Regions from separate parts of the Psychrosphaera ytuae genome, predicted to be linked through region 4. Evidence: predicted binding sites of a transcription regulator. Region 4 holds the regulator's gene; each other region holds the start of a gene.
What was found. Region 4 encodes sigma-54, which starts transcription at its own class of promoters, with help from an activator protein. Its sites were predicted from a motif close to GTTGGCACGNNNNTNGNNT; they were not measured.
Positions count from the first base shown of each region.

Region 1: J1N51_RS10815 (kinase) is a predicted target of sigma-54. The motif match lies at 2,291-2,309, and genes of this name have one in related genera.
Region 2: J1N51_RS10465 (PspA/IM30 family protein) is a predicted target of sigma-54. The motif match lies at 3,069-3,087, and genes of this name have one in related genera.
Region 3: J1N51_RS13530 (S8 family peptidase) is a predicted target of sigma-54. The motif match lies at 2,845-2,863, and genes of this name have one in related genera.

Region 1 covers NZ_CP072110.1:2,417,051-2,422,198, reverse strand. The annotation lists gene J1N51_RS10825 (glycosyltransferase family protein) at 1-471, opposite strand, end outside; gene J1N51_RS10820 (HAD-IIB family hydrolase) at 495-1,343, opposite strand; gene J1N51_RS10815 (kinase) at 1,343-2,239, opposite strand; gene typA (translational GTPase TypA) at 2,410-4,242, opposite strand; gene J1N51_RS10805 (diguanylate cyclase domain-containing protein) at 4,456-5,148, shown strand, end outside.
Region 2 covers NZ_CP072110.1:2,341,856-2,347,003, reverse strand. The annotation lists gene J1N51_RS10490 (TIGR04219 family outer membrane beta-barrel protein) at 1-249, opposite strand, end outside; gene J1N51_RS10485 (DUF2333 family protein) at 256-1,233, opposite strand; gene J1N51_RS10480 (copper chaperone PCu(A)C) at 1,246-1,692, opposite strand; gene J1N51_RS10475 (hypothetical protein) at 1,761-2,099, opposite strand; gene J1N51_RS10470 (PspC domain-containing protein) at 2,139-2,348, opposite strand; gene J1N51_RS10465 (PspA/IM30 family protein) at 2,359-3,018, opposite strand; gene J1N51_RS10460 (hypothetical protein) at 3,512-3,748, opposite strand; gene dusA (tRNA dihydrouridine(20/20a) synthase DusA) at 3,929-4,918, opposite strand; gene J1N51_RS10450 (M28 family metallopeptidase) at 5,055-5,148, opposite strand, start outside.
Region 3 covers NZ_CP072110.1:3,076,742-3,081,889, forward strand. The annotation lists gene J1N51_RS13525 (EAL domain-containing protein) at 1-336, opposite strand, end outside; gene J1N51_RS13530 (S8 family peptidase) at 622-2,805, opposite strand; gene dsbB (disulfide bond formation protein DsbB) at 3,039-3,569, opposite strand; gene nhaB (sodium/proton antiporter NhaB) at 3,575-5,148, opposite strand, start outside.
Region 4 covers NZ_CP072110.1:2,671,656-2,676,803, reverse strand. The annotation lists gene lptC (LPS export ABC transporter periplasmic protein LptC) at 1-309, shown strand, start outside; gene lptA (lipopolysaccharide transport periplasmic protein LptA) at 309-824, shown strand; gene lptB (LPS export ABC transporter ATP-binding protein) at 824-1,549, shown strand; gene J1N51_RS11890 (RNA polymerase factor sigma-54) at 1,598-3,094, shown strand; gene hpf (ribosome hibernation promoting factor) at 3,128-3,415, shown strand; gene ptsN (PTS IIA-like nitrogen regulatory protein PtsN) at 3,511-3,963, shown strand; gene rapZ (RNase adapter RapZ) at 3,965-4,825, shown strand; gene J1N51_RS11870 (HPr family phosphocarrier protein) at 4,862-5,134, shown strand.

The sequences.
Region 1 (5,148 bases), 250 kb from region 4:
CTGACGGTCGTACGTCGTAATATCACAATCGTGAAGTGCGACAGCTTCCGCCCGCTCAGTTGCTAACACATAGCCCATGCAATACCAAACGTTACGACCTTTTCCTAATTCAGTGGGAGCCAGACCCAATTTGTCTAACTTTTTGTGCAGTGCTTGTAGTCTCGGCCCATCATTCCACAATATACGGTGATGTTGTGGTAATTCGTCAAAAAATGACAAAGCGTGTTGGTATTCTTGTAGGTTGGCTCTGTCGAGACCGATAACAATCTGATTTAAATACGGAACATTAGTCAAGTTTCGGACTATCTTACTCAATGCAGGTCCTTGAAGCTCAGAATACAAACTCGGTAAAATCAAACCAAGCGGCCGAGACTTCGCAAACGAAATCAACTCCTTTTCCAAGTCCTCCGTGCTGCGTTGGGTTAAGTTATGCATCGTGGTGACCACACCGTTTTGATAAAAGTCTGCCATCGTTGTCTCCTCGTGCTCTCACACTATTTATGAAACTCTTTAATTATTTGATTAATGCCTTCAGCCCAGCCCTCAGGCCCCATTTGCGATGTTTGAATTAATGACTCTGTGCGTTTGAGCCTAGGATATGCGTGTTTGTGAGAGCGGATTTGAACAGCAACATCAGCAACTTCCAACATGTCGATATCGTTGTAGCTATCTCCTAAGGCGATGGTCATTAGTCCACCTTTAATTGAGTGCTCTACACCAAACTGTAATCTGAATTCATTTGTAAGCCATTGCATTGCATGGCCTTTATTGGTTTGCCCGCTAATGTGAAAAAAACGTCCCCCTTCCAACATATTTGCACCACGGTCGGACAAATAAATCGCCAACTGTTGCTTTTGACGCTCGTTACCTAGCCACTTAATGGGCTCGCTGAATTGTTTTTTGGACGCTAACAAAGCGTCTTGTTTAGACAGGCCGGTTTCTAATGCGATTTGATCTGAGCTCATTTGTGAAAAACCAATAAATGCATCACATAAACTCGAGGGAAGCTGATTTAAGAAATCTAAAATTTCGTCTCTTGCAATCGTAAACGATTTACACCAAAACTCATCTATTTGCACACACCCCTGCGGTACTTGGGGAAAATAATCCCGAGGTATATAAACCGCAGCCCCATTTTCGACAATAAAAGGCGTGTTAAGGCCGATTTGTTCAGTGATCACTTTAAGCTCGGCAAAAGTTTTACTCGTATTTGGAATTACGGGAATACTGGCGTGCTGAAGTTGTAATAAGGTCGGCTTGGCGGCTTCAAAGTTGTAGTCAAAGTGGTCTAGCAGGGTGCCATCTAGGTCAGTAAAAACAACAAAAGCTGGGACATCGCTCATTACTTTACTCCTGATATTGGGCGTGAAACGACCTGGTTGATACTGCGATCAGGAGCTAGCTCTATTACTAAATCAAAATTGCGATGACTATTAAGTGTGTGTTCAGTGAGCCTTTGATAATGTGAAACAAATCGGCGCAGTTGGTTAGCAGTCATCAATCCAGATGCATTTTTAGAAGCAACAGCTCTAAGCCTCTGCTCCTGCTCTAACCGCCATTCAAAAACACAATCAAAGCTCGGCGCCTTGAGCATGATCCAAAAGTCCATTAAGTTGTACAAAGGCAAAAAAGCTTGTTCGAGAACTCGGTCCGAATACTGGCGCCAAACTCCTTTGCCATCCTCTTTTTCTTCTAGACTGTTAACGGGCTCACTTAGCTGAAAAGGCGATTGCGGACGAGTGCCCCAGCACCAACCTTCTATTAAAACCAATTCAACGGGCTTATCAATGAAGCCCCAAGCCTCGATGGGATGTGGGTTATCTGTCGCTTTATTAAATCTTGGAATAGCAAAGCCAAGTTCTCGATTCTTTAACTTATGCAACACTGAAGTCAGCGATGCCATATCATGTGTACCCGGAACGCCCCTGGTAATAAACAACTGGTGCACTTCAGACGCTAATGCCTGTCGTTGTTGACGAGATAAATAAAAATCATCTAAGGATAAGGTGACTGAATTAACTTTATAAACTCGAGCAAGGTAATATTCGATAAATGCACAAAGCGTTGATTTTCCCGACCCCTGACATCCGTTAAAGCCGACAAAAAAAGGAGTATGTGCTTCATTTTTGTGCTTATGAAGTTGTTCAGCGATTGGAATGAACCACTTTAGTGCAACATTATAAAATGACTGAGGTAACTTATTTTCCTCAATAAACCTTTGTATTAGTTGGTCTTCCATCTACTTCCTTCGCTCATAATGCTGCGCTTTAAACTTTATTTATGAGAGAAGTTTCAACAAACGTGCCAGTGAAATTAGATACAAGCCTTTAATATCTCGATAATCAAATCGCAGACAAAAAAATCCCCGGCCAAAGCCAGGGATTTTTCAGATATCGTTTTTAAAAGGGATTAGCCTTTAGCACGAGAAGCACGCTTACGCTCAGCTTCAGTTAAGTGCTTTTTACGAATACGGATGTTTTCAGGTGTGATTTCTACCAATTCGTCATCGTCGATGAACTCAAGTGCTTGTTCAAGCGTCATGATAATTGGTGGAGTAAGAACCTGTGCGTCATCAGTACCAGATGCACGAACGTTCGTTAACTGCTTACCTTTAAGCGCATTAACCGTAAGGTCGTTGTCACGGCTGTGAATACCGATGATCATACCTTCGTATACTTCAGTACCGTGACCGATCATCATACGACCGCGTTCTTGAAGGTTAAATAGTGCGTTAGTTAGTGCCTTACCTGTTGCGTTTGCAATCAATACACCGTTCTTACGAGCACCGATCTCACCACCTTTGTGCGGACCGTATTCCATAAATGTGTGGTAAAGAAGACCAGAACCAGAAGTCAATGTCATGAATTCAGTTTGGAAACCAATTAAACCACGGCTTGGCATGATGAAGTCCATACGGATACGACCTTTACCATCTGGTGCCATGTCAGTTAGTTCAGCTTTACGAAGGCCCATGTTTTCCATGATAGAACCTTGGTGTGCTTCTTCAACGTCGATGGTTACTGTTTCGTACGGTTCTTGAATTTCACCGTCGATTTCACGCATGATTACTTCAGGGCGAGATACCGCTAATTCGTAACCTTCACGACGCATGTTCTCGATTAAGATACCTAAGTGTAATTCACCACGACCTGAAACGCGGAACTTGTCCGGATCTTCAGTTTCTTCAACGCGTAGTGCTACGTTGTGTACCAATTCGTTTTGTAGACGTTCAAGGATGTTACGAGAAGTAACGTACTTACCTTCTTGACCAGCAAATGGCGAAGTGTTTACCTGGAATGTCATTGTAACTGTTGGCTCATCAACCGATAGTGGCGGTAGAGGCTCAACTTCTGTCGGACAACAGATAGTGTCAGAGATCTTAAGTTCACCAAGACCTGTGATAGCGATGATGTCACCTGCTGTCGCTGAATCTGCTTCGTAACGCTCTAGACCTAAGTAACCAAATACTTTACCAACTTTACCGTTGTGGATTTTGCCCGCAGCCGTTTGAACAGTTACTTGTTGACCCGGTTTAACAGTGCCACGCATGATACGGCCAACACCGATAACACCTAAGTAAGAGCTGTAATCAAGCTGAGAAACCTGCATTTGGAATGCACCGTCGGCATCCACTTCTGGCGCTGGAACTTGGTCGATGATAGTTTCGAACAATGGCGTCATGTCTGTACCAGTCACGTCTTCTTCATGAGAAGCCCAACCGTTAAGTGCAGAGGCATAAACAACTTGGAAGTCCAACTGTTCGTCAGTTGCACCTAAGTTGTCGAACAAGTCAAAAACTTGGTCCATTACCCAGTCAGGACGTGCGCCTGGCTTGTCAATTTTGTTGATAACAACGATTGGCTTAAGGCCTTGAGCGAATGCTTTTTGAGTAACGAAACGCGTCTGTGGCATCGGACCTTCTTGCGCATCTACGATTAGCAATACAGAGTCAACCATTGACATAACACGTTCTACTTCACCACCGAAGTCGGCGTGTCCCGGAGTATCTACGATGTTTACACGGTAGCCGTTCCAGTCGATAGCCGTGTTTTTAGCAAGAATGGTAATACCACGCTCTTTTTCGATGTCATTCGAGTCCATGACTCGCTCATCTAAATCAGTACGAGAATCTAGCGTACCTGATTGTGCTAGAAGTTTGTCAACTAGCGTTGTTTTACCGTGGTCAACGTGCGCAATGATCGCTACGTTTCTTAGGCCCTTACGGTCGTTTGGCTGGCTCATTTGTATTCCTCAAAAAGGGTGTTTCGCCACGTTAAATTTTAAAACAAATTTCAAAAAATGTGCGACGGGTTTTTATCTGGCGCCGGATTATACATGAAAGCGCAGAAGATAAAGTGAATTAATTAAAAATAGGCTAATTTATTTACAATTGGTGGTAGATTTTTATCCGAATTTGCTTAATATAGTGTGGATCAAACATGGAGCTGTTGATTTATGAGGGAAAGTGCATTCAATTTTATGCAAGGCGTCTTTACGACTGTGTTAAGTCATAGTCTTGACCTATTTGCGTATATTGATAAAGAGTCTAAGTACCAATACATTAGCCAAAGTTACGCTGACTTTTACGGTTTAAACGGCCGTGAACTCATAGGTTGCACTCCACAACAAGTGTTTGATACCCATACCTTCGAAGATATTATCCAACCCAACATCGAAAAATGCATGAGCAACGGCAAACCTGTGCATTTTAAATCTTGGATCCAGGCTAAAAATAGCATACACCTCAGTTATTTATACATTAGCTACTTACCTCATGTCAGCGCTGACACAAAAGAAGTCGTTGGTATTATTGTCATCGCAAAGGATGTGACTGAGTTTAAACGAGCCGAGGGCTTGTTATCTCGTTCAGCTAATACTGATGCATTGACAAATATCCCCAATCGTCTATTTCTCAATAAACATCTCCAGGATTTATGTTTTGCGGATGATGAAGAACAAACCTCATTTGCACTGCTGTTTTGTGATTTAGATGGGTTTAAAAAAGTCAATGATGTCCATGGTCATGCTGTCGGTGACAAAGTACTCAACTTAGTTGCGGCTCGATTAAAGCAACAGATTCGCGGAGATGATATTATCGCTCGGTACGGTGGTGACGAATTTGTAATTTTAATTGCAGACAACGGTGAC
Region 2 (5,148 bases), 330 kb from region 4:
CAAATTTTGATATGTTAGGCGCGCGTTCGGAATTAAAGGTATCGAATGGTCGAGTTGGGCGCTTAATAAGTACTGCGATTCATCAGAGTGTGTATAAGACAATAAACTATCGTTTGCCTCGCCAAACATGGAGTCGGAGCCAGACTCCCATTGTTTAACACCTAAAGAAATATCAACTAAAGGTGCTGCACTCACGCTGCCACAAACTAGCATCGCCGCAAACATAGTCAACCATTTATTCTTATCCATCGGGCTTTATCCTTGAACTAATAGTTTGTTTAAATCGATGATCGCTGCATTTGCGCGGGAAATGTAATTGGCCATCACTAATGAGTGATTCGCTAACATACCAAAGCCACTGCCATTTAATATCATCGGACTCCAAACCGTATGCTGAGTAGCCTCTAACTCCCTAATAATTTGACGTAGGCTGGCTGTTGCATTTTTCTTTTGTAGTGTCGCTGCGAAGTCAACTTCTACTGCCTTTAAAAAATGTAATAAAGCCCAAGACGCACCTCTGGCCTCATAAAATACATCGTCTATTTTCCACCAACTTGTTTTAACAGCTAGTTGTTGTGGGCTGTTAGTAGATTGGCGGGCAGCTTGATCACCAGCAAGATCGATATTTATTCGGTCCTGCCCTACGCTGGCACTCAAGCGCTGGCTTAAACTACCTAAACGCTTTTCGACTTCACCTAACCAATCTCTTAAGTTGTCTGCGCGGGCATAAAATTGGGCAGAGTTCTGATTATCATCAGCAAGGGAATCTCTGTAGTCGATAAGTGCATCAACTGCCTTACTATATTCACCCTCAGCACTTGGAAAAGCCCATGATTTATGGTCAATGTTGAACTGTGGCTGAGCTATTTTCAAATAAGGATTTTCAACGGATTGTGACTGAGAACGACTAAAGTCTTTGCGCAGAGCAAGAGCGAGATCACGGATCATCTCTAACGCACCAAACTCAAAGGCCGGAATATTGTCTAAAAATACAGAAGGAGGCGTCACATCATTTGACATGTAACCACCAGGCTTGTTCAACAATACATTGGTAACTTCAATAAGTGTATTTGTTGTTGTGTATCCAGTAACAGGTGTGACGCCGTTTTGCTGGGCTATCGCCGTTGATTTTTCTTCCACAGAGAATGTCTCAGGCATAAAGCTCCAATACTGAGATAGAAGATACAAAACAACAACAATAAATCCAAAACCTGATACAAGCCATTTCTGCATTTCAAAACTCCTTTAATGATGTCTTATTTTTTGATGGATAGATTCAACTTTGAACTCTACCGACAGCTCGTTGCCATTTGAATCCATCAAACGCACATTGGCGGTTTTGTTATTAGCCATTGTCGAATCGACTCCTAAAAACATAATGTGCAATCCGCCAGATTCAAACACCACTTCACCATTGGCTGGAACAGTAACATTATCCAGTTTGATCATTTTCATCAGACCACCTTGATGTAGGTGTTGATGAAATTCGACGCGTTTAGCGATAGGTGATGAAGCTGAAACCAGCTTTACATCTTTATCGCTGTTATTCTTTACTATTAAATATCCTGCAGTGTTAACTGCGCCTGGGATAACTGCTCGAACTTTTGCGTTTTCAGTCGATAATTGATCCAATTCAGCCGCCTGACTCGATAATCCAATTAAAGATAAAACAATTAATATAATGTTTTTCACGTGATGGCACTCCAAGTTTAGTCCAATTTAGCCATCATACCCATGCAATTAGTTGATTGGAATAATAATTAACGGTAGATCTCAGGCTTATTATCACTTCTCTTTGAAATAAAATACGCCGCTGCAATTAATAACACTAATGGCCAAACCGCACTTAAGCCAGCCAAGACCAATGCGCCAAAAACCATTGCAATAGCGACAAAAATGCCAGCAAAAACACTAAACAGCACGCAACCAATTATAAAAAAGACCAATACAGCAATCCCTAAGCCTAGTAGGTTTCCTGCCCAATCACCGATATCAATCCAATGTAAAAATGACTCTGTATGAAAGTAGAAGCCAGGCATAATGCTCAAGATCAAAAACAGAACAAAAAGTGCCCCTACGACTTTAACAAAATTAGACATATCCTTTCTCCAAAAACTGTTTATTTATCCAACCAAACACTAATAAAAGCGTTTGGTTGGCATTAATACAGATGCTAAAAAGTAGCCGAAGACGCCCGCAAGTGGTGCGAACAATGTGAACAATACAGCCGCGGTTCGCACACCCCAGACAGGGAGATTAAAATGACGTCCAATACCTGCGCATACTCCAGTAAGTTTTCTGTTTAACTGATCTTTACAAATTGGGTCACCAATATATTGCTTGTTCATCACGGTCTCCTTAAGCATTCGCTACTTTTTTCTTTAAAGCCTCTAACTGCTCGTTTACTTCAGATTCTGTTTCGAGTTTTCTAAACTCATCTTGAAGACTAGAAGTCGTCAAATCATAGGCATCAACTTGACTTTCTAACTCGACAACCTTTCGCTGAAGCTGCTCATATTTTTGGTTAACGGTATCTATCTTGTTGCTCTCAAGTGCACTGCGACTGCGTAACTGAACTTCTACTGTCGTTACTCTGCGGTCAATACGCTTCACGTTCTCACGAGCTTCAGTTAGCTTTTGTTGTAAGCGATTAGTATCTTCCGTTATTTTTGCCAGGTCTTCATCAGCAGCAGCAACATGCTTTTCTAAAGCGACCACGTCTGCGTTCAAACTATTTTTGACCACAAGCGCTTCCCTTGCCAAATCTTCACGGCCCTTTGTCAAAGCGATTTCGGCCTTTTCGCTCCACTGCTGCTGTTGTGCTTGTAAATGTTCTAGCTTACGCGTGGCATGTTTTTTTTCTGCAATACAACTTGCTGCGTGGCTACGAGCTTCTACTAACGCTTCTTCCATTTCTTGAATGACAAGTCGCAGCATGTGTTCTGGTTTTTCTGCTTTATCTAAAGCAGAGTTTATATTTGCATTTAAAACATCAACGAATCTTGTAATAACACCCATGTCGTTCTCCTTAGAATCTTTACATTGTTATTTAGTGTTCCAATACTTACTTCCAATTGATGTGCCAAAATTAAAACAAACGCAAGGTTATGATTTTTAATAACTTTTTAAATTGCACAAGTTTCGCGATTGAATCAGGCAAACCGCGATTGGTCAATTTAACCACAAGGGTTAGTGAATTTAACCAAGCTTATGATTTGCCCATTGAGTGCAAAAAAATGAAATAACGCCAAAGTAAATGTGAGTAATCACACACTAGATAAGTAAACAAATAATGAGGTTAAAGGTTTGGTGGATTTAAACAGTAGGAAATTGACTAGAAAGCGTAGAAGAGGGGAAAACAACTGCGTAGCAAATTGACTGCGAACTAATTTGCTACTTTAAATTAATGAAACCAATATAAGTCGTGTAAATATTTACAAAACCATAAACGATACCCAAGCTCAATACAGGTGAGAGCACTACAAGAAGTAAAGTTAAAAGGCTCACCATATTATTCACCAAGCTCTGACTGTTTTACAGAAAACTGTTTTTTAGCCAATGCGATTGAGTGTTTTGCTTGAAACAAAAAAGTATCTTGAATATCAATTTTTGTCTGATATTGAACTACTTTCCTTACCGCATTTACTTCTTGATGCACAGCTTGTGTTAGCGCTTCTGTATCATTTAAGTTTGAAATAGATACTGGTGAAGTAAGAGCGATACTAGTTGCTAAGATTAAAGATTGCATGATGTTTCTCCTTTAGTTAAATGTGTATATCTTTAGTCGCTATAACATTTACAAAGGTTGTGCCATCAATTAAAAAATTAATAAACCACTGTTATATAATGATTTATTTTAATGATTCTGTTTGGCGAGTAGTTGGGTGATAAAGAGTTTTACCACCCGAATGGTTAATTTGACTAACTATTAGTCAATTCCTCTTTCTCTAAAAAAAGACGTTGCATCAAATAACAAGTCCTTGCCTTTTCGGTCTGTTTTAACCGCATTTTCACTTAAATAGCGACGCCATATTTTTGCGCCTGGCAACCCCTGATAGAGACCCATCATGTGACGTAACACATGCCACGCTCTGCCACCGTCATCCTCATGGGACTCTATATAGTCACCTATTTGTGATAATACGTCTGAGCGTTTTACCTTTGGTTTATCAACGCCATATATAATGTTGTCAACGTCGGCCATAATATAAGGGTTGTGGTAAACCTCACGGCCCATCATTACACCATCAACGTGTTTGAGGTGTTCTAAGGATTCTTCAAAGGTCTTAATTCCACCGTTAATAATGATTTCTAGCTCAGGAAACAGCTCTTTTATCTTGTAAACGCGAGGATAATCTAAAGGAGGAATATCACGATTCTCTTTAGGAGAGAGACCCGTTAGCCAAGCTTTTCGAGCATGAATGATAAACGTCTCGCAGCCAGCTTCTTTAACTTTAGTAATAAAATCTAACAGAAACTCAAAACTATCCTGATCGTCTATTCCAATGCGAGATTTTACTGTGATAGGAATTGTCGTAACGGCTTTCATCGCCGCAACACACTCCGCCACCAATTCTGGTTTTGCCATCAAGCAGGCACCAAACATACCATTTTGAACACGATCTGAAGGGCAACCTACATTAAGGTTTACCTCATCATAGCCGCGTTCTTCTGCCAATTTAGCGCAGTGTGCTAAAGCTTCAGGATCACTGCCACCCAGTTGTAACGCAACAGGTTGTTCAAACTCATTAAACTTTAAAAAGTCACCTTTGCCATGAATGATCGCACCGGTTGTAACCATTTCTGTATACAAGACAGCGTGAGACGACATGGCACGATAAAAATAGCGACAATGTCGATCAGTCCAATCCAACATGGGAGCGACACAGAATTTACGATCTAACTTCTTTTTTGACATGGGGAGCTCTTAATAATAACTAACTCAAAATGTGAGCCTGAACTAATTTTTGACGATTAAAATTAAATTATGAGAAAGGCGGATTTTAGCACATAAACCCGCATATTCATTACTGAGAGCTCATATTATTAGTGAGTTATTCACCAAAAGCGCCGGCCGCTCCAGGGAAGACCACAGGACTTTCTGTACCATCTGTACTCACACTTGCAACACCAAAAAAGTAGTTATCT
Region 3 (5,148 bases), 410 kb from region 4:
TGTCAGAAACCAAATGTTATTATTTTTGTCTTCCATAATATCGATGACGATATCATTGAAGTCATGTTGAAGTAATTGAGGAAGATCGAAGTGCTCAAAAGAATCAGTTTCTGGTAAATACATGCTTATGGATTTTCCAGATGCAACCCAAATCCTACCTTCCGAGTCAGTGTATATTTTATTAATCCAATCACTGACACCAAATTTTTGCTCGAATTTTGAGAACTGATAGACAGTACTGTTATTCCCATCAAATTTAACGAGTCCCCCCTGAGTACCAAACCACATGAATCCAAGCTTGTCTTGTTCAATAGCGTTGATTGTTGGGTGTGGCAACGTAACTGAGTCTAGTTGCGAAAAAAATATTTTAGTTTTATTGAAAGCCTCATTACCGATAGCGGCAGTCGAAGAGAAAAATAGTCCTGATATGACGATAGTAGTTAGTTGTATAAGATTTAGTATTTTTGATTTTACATTGAGAAAAGACATACGAGAGCGATAAATCAACTTTATTATTATACCAATGTTATATCATGTTGATTGTTGTAAGTCACATTTTATAGAGATGTGGATGCGTGAAAAAAGCACTGACTTGCAGTGCTTTTAGTTTGGTCTCTATTTTTAGTCGAAAACGACCCAGTTCGTTTTAACTCGTGAGGGAGCTTCTTTGTCGTAAAAGATTAACCCTTGAGTAGACGACTTTGTTGAGCTAGGAGCTTCTTTGTCGTAGAAGATTAATCCTTTAGTATTAGCTTTTGTTGATGATGGTGCTTCTTTGTCGTAGAAAATTAAGCCTTTAGTCTTAGACCCAGATGAACTTGGTATTTCTTTATCATAAAAAATAAGGCCGTTCGACTTAGATTTAGTTGAAGTCGGTACCTCTTTATCATAGAAAATAAGCCCCTTTGATTTTGGTTTTGTAGAAGTTGGTATTTCCTTGTCATAGAAAATCAACCCCTTAGAAGCCACAAAATCGTCGATCATATCTTGGTCAGTTGAGCCATCCCAAACATAGTCTTCGTTGTGTACTAGGTAGTACTCTTGTGTTTCTTTGTTGTAACGAGCTGGGCCAATGTAGAAACCGTCAAGGTTAGCTAGTTGCTCTTCAACGTCGATGTTGCGGTTAGCACAGCCTTTGTATTGACTAGTTACAGCAGCAAATGCATCAACTAGACCTGCGCCTTGGCGGAAGATGCTGTAAAGTAACTCTTCATCGTCTGTTTGGGCCATACGAGCTGTTGCCATTAGTCGACATTTAACGTCGTCTGGGCTCAAATCAGGTTGCTCTTGCAGCATTAATGCAACAATGCCGGTTGTAACAGCCGTCGCTTGCGAAGTACCTGACATAGAGAAATAGTTATACTCATCACCATACATGCCATAGTTTTGCATTAGGAACGAATCCTGACCTACAAGACCTTGCATGTGAGCGCCTGGAGCAACGATTTCTGGCTTGATGAAACCAGCGTGCGTCGGACCTGAGCTTGAGAAAGACGCCAACATATCGTCGCCGATGTTGTAAGGCGTGTAGTTATCAGTTGTAGCGCCAACAGTGATGATGAACGGGTTGTTTCCTGGTACGCCAACAGTAAGAGCATCTGGACCTGTGTTACCAGCTGACGCAACGACAGTGATGCCTTCTTGCCAAACTTTAATTAAAGCGCGGTTAATTGGGTCGAAGTTATAAAGAGACTGTACTTCAGAGCCAAACGATAAATTTAACACCTTGATGTTTAGTTCATCTTTGTTTTGAAGAACGTAATCAATCGCTGTCAAAATATCGGCATATGTAGAGCTGCCTTCACCATCAAACGCTTTGATAGAGATTAGGTCAACATCTGGTGCGATACCGTTGTAAGAAAGGGTAGCGTAACCTTCGTCTGTTGTCGTTGACGAGCTGTTAGCAATTAAGCTAGTTACATGAGAACCATGGCCATACTCGTCTTCAAGTACGTCAATAACGCTTACGCGGTGGATATTACGTTGCTCGCCGTAAGTGTTGTACTCTAGCTGTTCAAAGCTATCTAGACCTGAGTCGATAACTGCAACACCAACACCACGACCTGTAATACCAACTTGGTGTAGTTGATCAGCGTTTACCTGAGCAGGGAAGTAGGTATCACGGTTTTCACCACGGGTTACTTCTTCCTTAACAGAGTTCATTGCTACTGTTTCACCGCTCATTAGGTTAAAGCTAATACGGTAGTCTTGGTCATTGACGTTTTGTAAATCGTCAAACTTCATAGTTAGCTTTAATTTTTTACCTGGTTTTACTTCAACTGGCTCATCGAAGTAATAAGTGATGTGTTGACCAGTTACTTTTTTTGCAACTAACTGACCATTCACTTTTAACTTTTTAAGTTCACCGTTTTCGGCAGGCCAATCAATTGCAACGCTATCAACAAAACCTGTTTCTTTAGTGCGGTTTTTGGCAACCCACACCGCTTTTTTCTTGTCGGTTTTGAAGCGGATTGGTTGGCTGTTTTGCCACTCATTCGACTTTGAATTTATTTGTACTTTTGCATCTGAGAACATACGGATCAGTGGGTTTGTCTTTTTGATCGCAGAAACTTGTTCATCTGTTAATAAGGCAGAAATTGCCGGAATAACGGCAAAGTCGTGTACAACCTTACCACCGATTTTGTTGACCAAAGTGATCATTGACCCTTTGCTTGCACCCTGCAAGATGTATGCGTTTGTTGGCTGGTAGCTCTTCATGCCAGTCAAGGCGATGACTGAGGCCACAAGACTTACTACAGCAAACACCAAACTCCATTTCTTATTGCTTAATCTTGGTAAAAACATACTGATGTATACCCTTTTTTTATTATTGGATTAAATTTAAAGCAGGTTTCATGCCAGTAACATTATGAGAAATTAGACAAAATTCTGACGTTGTGAAATTTGTTTTAATAAAAGTAGTGTTTTTACCAAATATAGAAAAAATAAGGTGTTAGAGGATATTTATAACAAAAAACCAGCGGCAATAGACGCTGGTTTTGATTTTTTAGGTTTATCGCGGTCAAACGACAATGTCGCTATAGTCCCCTGACTTTAATTAGTCGTGCTCCAATACAGAGTACAGCCATCAGTAAGTAGCCGCCAAAAACAACAACCATCCACTGTGGCATGGACAAGCCTAAAAACAGCCAATCTATGTCACCACAGGTGCCTCTTGGCTCAAATACCGAAGGCAACCACTCGTGGATAGGCATCCAGCTTGGATAATTTGGGAAAACATCACAGCTCATTAACAACATGAAGTTATCGGGATTTTGCATTCGAACATGTTCGATGGCGAGTTTTAACCCCCACACGCTAGCTACAAGCCATGCCAATAGGCTGCTTACTCTCAAAATACGCGAAGATGGGTTGATTAGGGCCGGAATAGTTGCAAACAATATTCCTGCAACCGCTGTGCGTTGATAGACACACATAATGCAAGGCTCTAAGCCCATTCCATATTGAAAATATAACGCGATAGCTTCAAACGTAAATGCTGATGCTGCTAATAACAACCATGGCCAGCGAGATGCTGGCCATGATGAAAGAGTGTGTACTACTGACATGTCTATTAGTGACCTGAGCTGGTTGCTTCACCCAAGCCAGTATGGTGCTGGATGTAACCGTGATCGTACAACCATGCTGTCATATCATTTAAGCCGTAGTAGGTCATTAAAATACCGACAATAGACAATACAAGTGTATACGGTATAGCCATGAATACCATGCGGCCGTATGACAATCTAATTAACGGTGCAAGTGCAGATGTTAATAAGAACAAGAAAGCCGCTTGACCGTTTGGCGTTGCAACAGAAGGTAGGTTAGTACCAGTGTTAATTGCAACAGCAAGCATATCGAATTCATCGCGAGTGATAACACCATTTTTAAGAGCAGCTGCAACTTCGTTGATGTATACCGTACCAACAAAAACGTTATCACTGACCATGGAAAGAAGGCCGTTAGCAATAAAGAACATAACTAGCTTAGTCGTCCCTTCAAAAGTCAGAACCCATTCAATTACAGGTGCGAACAACCCTTGGTCAACAATTACTGCAACGACAGCAAAGAACACCACTAGTAGAGAGGTGAATGGTAATGCTTCTTCAAATGCCTTACCTAATGCGTGCTCATCAGTAATACCCGCAGCAGAGGTTGCTAAGATAATAATTGATAGACCAATTAAGCCAACGGTAGCTAGGTGAAGTGCTAAGCCAATAACTAGCCAAACTGCAATAACACCTTGTGACCAAAGCTTAACTTTGTCACGTTTAGTCATTTTTGCGTCGTTGTCTGCATCGTAGTCCATAAGGATCAGGCGAACTTGCTCTGGTAACTCTGCGCCGTAAGAGAATATTTTGAACTTCTCTAAACAGTAAGTCGTTAATAGACCAGCTATTAATGCTGGAATTGTGATAGGAGACATACGGATTGCAAATTCAACGAATTGCCATCCAGCACGTTCAGCAATAACCAAGTTTTGTGGCTCACCAACCATAGTACAAACACCACCAAGTGCAGTACCAACACCAGCGTGCATCATAATGTTTCGCATGAACGCGCGGAATTGCTCAAGATCTTGGCGCTTAAGGTGGTCTAAGTGGTCATCGTCCGTGTGGTCGTGATCGATGTGATGAAATTGTTTTCCAGAGGCGACTTTGTGATAAATCATATAGAAGCCAGTAACAACGGTAATGATTACGGCAACAACGGTTAACGCATCTAAGAAAGCAGACAAAAATGCAGCCGCAAAAGTAAATGAAAGCGACAGAGCAATTTTAGAGCGGACTCTCAATAGCATCTTTGTAAAAGAGTACATGAGTAACTCTTTCATAAAGTAGATACCAGCAACCATGAATACCAACAACAAGATTACGCTTAAGTTAGCTGAGATTTCATGTTCAACGTGGCTTGGCGTTGTCATACCAATTGCAATTGCTTCAATGACAAGCAACCCCCCTGGTTGCAGTGGGTAACACTTTAGCGCCATAGCTAAGGTAAAAATAAACTCAAGTACTAATGCCCAACCAGCAATGTATGGGTCAATAGCAAATAGTATAGGGTTGATAATAAGACATGCGATAATGGTTAACTTGTACCATTCTGGCGAATTGCCTAAGAAGTTTTGATAAAAAGCACTCAATGAAC
Region 4 (5,148 bases):
TTTATTATTTACCAAAACGACAGTCCCTATTGGCGACTGTCTGCCAAAGTCGGCAACATGCAAGATGGTAAATTGACCTTGGATGAAAACGTCCAAATGTTACAGTTAGACAACAACGAGCTGGTTAATTCTATCGAAACCAGTTTTCTAGAAATCGATTTAAATTCACAATTCGTCACAACCGATAAAATGTTTGTTATTAAAGGACAAAGAACAACCATTACCGGATATGGACTCAATGCTGATTTGAAAGAAGGCAGAGTTAAAATGACGAAACACGTACAAACCATTCTGAAAGGAAATCAATAATGACGATAAAACAATTTGCTATAGCCCTGGGTTTGACTCTGTTATCTACTTTTAATGCATTGGCGTCAGATGACCTGACTATCGATGCACAAGAGCAAGACTTAAACTTTAAAAAGAACACTATGTTTTTCAAAGGTAATGTTCAGATCAACCAAGGTTCGATGAAAATCAAAGCGGATGAGCTATATGTCATCACAAAAGACGGTGCCGCCGAAAAATTGATCGCAAAAGGCAGTCCAGCTACCTTTTCACAGAGCAGTTCAGAAGGCGATGAACTAGAAGCGAACGCGACAGAAGTCATCTATTTGGTCAACGAGCGAATTCTTGAATTGAGAGGCTCTGCAAAGTATCGTCAAGGCGGTTCTGTGGTTGATAGTGCAAACGGTAACATTACATTCGATTTAGAAAACAAACGCGTTAAAGCAGTTGGTGGCACCGAGAACAATGGTCGTGTTACAACAACCATCAAAATCAAGCCAAAAACAAATAACGAAAAAGATTCAGGTAACGATTAATGACAAAGTTAGTCGCTCAACATTTAGCGAAGTCATATAAAAGTCGACAGGTCGTCAAAGACGTTAGCTTGTCAGTAGAAGCCGGCCAGGTCGTAGGCTTATTAGGCCCCAATGGTGCTGGCAAAACGACAACTTTTTACATGATTGTTGGCCTTGTACCAAATGATAAAGGTTTGATTCAGCTCGACGACATAGACTTGAGTCACGAACCTATGCACGTTCGAGCTCGAAAAGGAATCGGCTACCTGCCGCAAGAGTCTTCTATCTTCAGAAAATTAACGGTTTCACAAAACATCATGTCAGTTTTGCAAATGCGTAAAGACATTGACGCAAACCAGCAAGCTGATTTACTGGATGATTTAATCGCCGAATTTCATATTGACCACATTCGAGATAGCCAGGGTATGGCGCTATCCGGTGGTGAGCGACGTCGAGTCGAAATTGCCCGAGCACTTGCAGCAGACCCTAAAATTATCTTGCTTGATGAACCATTTGCTGGTGTTGATCCTATCTCAGTGATCGATATCAAAAAAATTATTCAACAACTCACGGCAAAGGGCATTGGCGTGTTAATTACAGATCATAATGTCCGTGAAACACTTGATGTCTGTGAAAAAGCCTATATCGTTAGTCATGGGGAGCTAATTGCCGAAGGCACCCCAGCGGAAGTTTTAGAAAGTGAGATCGTTAAGCAAGTTTATCTTGGTGACCAGTTCAAACTTTGATAATTTATAAAGAGATAATCTTAATTAAGTCAGTAAGTTCCGGATAAGATGAGACCTACACTCCAACTCAAAATGGGTCAGCAGTTAACAATGACCCCGCAATTGCAACAAGCGATTAGACTGTTGCAACTGTCGTCTTTGGAATTGCAACAAGAAATCCAAGAAGCCTTGGATAGCAATCCTTTATTGGAGTCCGATGACTTTGATAACTACGATGGCCAAGAAGCCTCGGAAGTTACTCAAATCGACACTCATCAAGAAAGCCAAGAAAACGGCGCGAGTAACGATGACGAAATCGAATGGACCAAGGACGAGATAAGCACTAACGAAGCACTGCAAGATCAAACCATGGGAGATGAGCTTCCTACAGACTCTACATGGGATGATTACATGAGCGCAGCCCCTGCTAGTTCTGGGCCGGCTTATGAAGGTGAAGACACTGTCTATCAAGGTGAGACTACAACCAACATCCAAGATCATTTACGTTGGCAGCTTAATCTATCCCCTTTTTCTGAACATGATCTGGCAATTGCCACGGCTATCATTGATGCCATAGACGAAAAAGGCTTTTTAACTGTTTCAACTGAAGACATTGTAGAGGCAGTTGATATTGAAGACGTTGAAATAGAAGAAGTTGAAGCCGTCTTAAAACGCGTCCAAAACTTCGACCCTATCGGTGTCGCATGCCGAGGATTGCAAGAGTGTATGGTTGTGCAGTTACGTCAATACAGCGACGACACACCTTGGAAAAAAGAGGCCATTGACCTCATTCAAGAACACATAGATTTATTGGGTAACCGTGATTACCGCACGATTATCCGCAAAACCAAACTCAAAGAACACGAGCTCAAAGAAACACTAGAGCTGATTCAAACCCTCAACCCTAACCCTGCAAGCATAGTGATTAAAGACGAAATTGATTACGTCATCCCTGATGTGAGCGTGGTTAAGAAAAAAGGTCGTTGGATAGTTGAGCTAAATCCGAATTCTATGCCTAAAATTAAAGTGAACGAACAATACGCTTCACTGTCTAAAACGGCAAAGAACAATTCTGACGCGCAGTTTGTTCGTTCTCACTTACAAGAAGCTAAGTGGTTTATTAAGAGTTTGGAAAGTAGAAACGACACATTGTTAAAAGTATCAAATTGTATTGTGCAACAGCAGCAAGCCTTTTTCGAATATGGGCCGGAAGCGATGAAGCCGATGGTATTGAATGATGTAGCGGAAATGGTCGATATGCATGAGTCAACAATCTCACGTGTGACGACTCAAAAGTACATGCACACACCAAGAGGAATATTTGAACTCAAATACTTCTTCTCAAGTCACGTCAGTACTGAAAATGGCGGTGAATGTTCATCTACCGCTATCCGCGCCTTAATCAAAAAGCTAGTTGCTGCAGAAAACCAAGCTAAACCGCTAAGTGACAGTAAGATTGCTGATATCCTGGCCGAACAGGGCATCCAAGTAGCCAGGAGAACTATCGCAAAATACCGGGAATCGTTAAACATTCCCCCTTCAAACCAAAGAAAACGATTGGTGTAGTTTCACCAATCAAATCAAAAGAAGGAAGAGCATATGCAAATTAACCTAACTTGTCGTCACGTCGAGCCTACTGAGTCATTAAAAGACTATGTAGATACGAAATTTGCAAAATTAGAACGTCATTTCGATCATATTAACAACGTCCATGTGATTTTAGACGTCGAAAAACTGATACAACGCGCAGAAGCGACTATGCATGTTAATGGTGGTGAACTTTTTGCCACATCTGAACATAGTGATATGTACGCAGCCATTGATTCTTTAATTGATAAACTTGACCGTCAGGTCAAAAAACACAAAGAAAAATTAACTCGGCACTAAAGGTTAATTTTAAGTAATACTAGAGGCGCTAAGGACGGCGCCTTTTAACTCATCTTTTGAGACGAAAATCAAAAGACCCAAGCAGTAAAAATGCCATGAAATTAAAAGTACTTCTGCAGCCTGAATGCACCAAAGTGTTATCAGACTGCCAAAGCAAAAAGAAAATCCTAGAACATATTGCAGAGATTGCTAGTAGCCAGTTACCGGATTTGAACTGCTCTGAAGTGTTAGCGAGTTTGATGAACCGTGAAAAACTAGGAAGCACAGGAATTGGCAACGGGGTTGCTATTCCACACGGCAAAATCAAACCAGAGGGCAACAAGGTCGTTGCGGTTCTTCTTGTAAGCCACCCTGCAGTTGATTACGACGCAATTGATAATCGCCCTGTCGATGTTTTTTGTGCCTTAATCGTGCCAGAAGACCAATGTGAAACGCATTTACAAACGCTTGCGAATATTGCCGAAATCTTTGACAACAAAGAGATTTTACGTAAGATTCGAGGAGCGAAAACGGATAACGATCTCTACAACATAATTGAAGCCGCATAATATGCATATTTTTATCGTAAGTGGCCGTTCTGGCTCAGGGAAGACAGTCGTACTTAGGGTTTTGGAAGACCTTGGGTATTATTGCGTTGATAATTTACCAGTAAATCTATTACCTGCGCTATCTCACTCGCTCGCAACCAATTATCCTCAGGTTGCGGTCAGCATTGATGTGCGCAACTTACCCAGCTCAGAACAAGAGTTACTCGATAACTTAGACTTTTTACCAAAGGGCGTTAAAACGACCGTTCTGTACATTGATGCAAAAGACGATGTATTGATCCGTCGCTACAGCGAAACACGTCGCTTGCACCCTTTGTCCAAAGGTGAAAATTCTCTACCAGATGCAATTATAGAAGAACGTAAGTTGCTCGATGCACTTGCCTCTCGAGCGGACTTGTACATAGACACTTCAGATTTAAATGTTCATCAGCTGACCGAAATGATCCGAGAAAAGATCATGGGTAAATCTGATAAAGACTTAGTGATCACCTTTGAATCATTTGGTTTTAAATACGGTGTTCCAAACGATATCGACTTTGTTTTTGATGCGCGCTTTTTGCCTAACCCACACTGGGAACCAGACCTACGAGCTCTAACCGGTCTTGATTTACCTGTTAAAGACTTCTTTGCTGCCCAACCCTTAGTGAATAAGTTTGTATTTCAAATCAATAACTTTATGTCCACTTGGTTACCTCACCTAGAGCGAAACAACCGTTCGTACTTAACCATTGCTATTGGCTGTACTGGAGGCAAACACCGTTCAGTTTATATTGCAGAAACCTTGGCAGAGCAGTTCCGTTCTCGTGGAAAAAATGTTAAAACTCGCCATCGAGAAATGAGTAAGTACCTACAAGAGCTATAATAAGAGCTCTGTACTCTGATAAACAACAATAAAAATATGACTCTATCAAGAACGGTAACCATTCAAAATAAATTGGGACTGCACGCCCGTGCAGCTACCAAGCTTGCACAATTGTCTCAACAGTTCGATGCTGATGTCGAAATCCACCAAGGTGAAAAAAAGGCAAACGCTGATTCTGTGATGGCTTTATTAATGTTGGCAAGTAACCAAGGCAAACAAGTCAAAGTAGCAGCTTCTGGTCAACAAGCAGAAGAAGCGCTTGATGCTATTTGCCAGTTGATTTCGAACAAATTCGACGAATCTGAATAGCCGTTAAGTCCTAC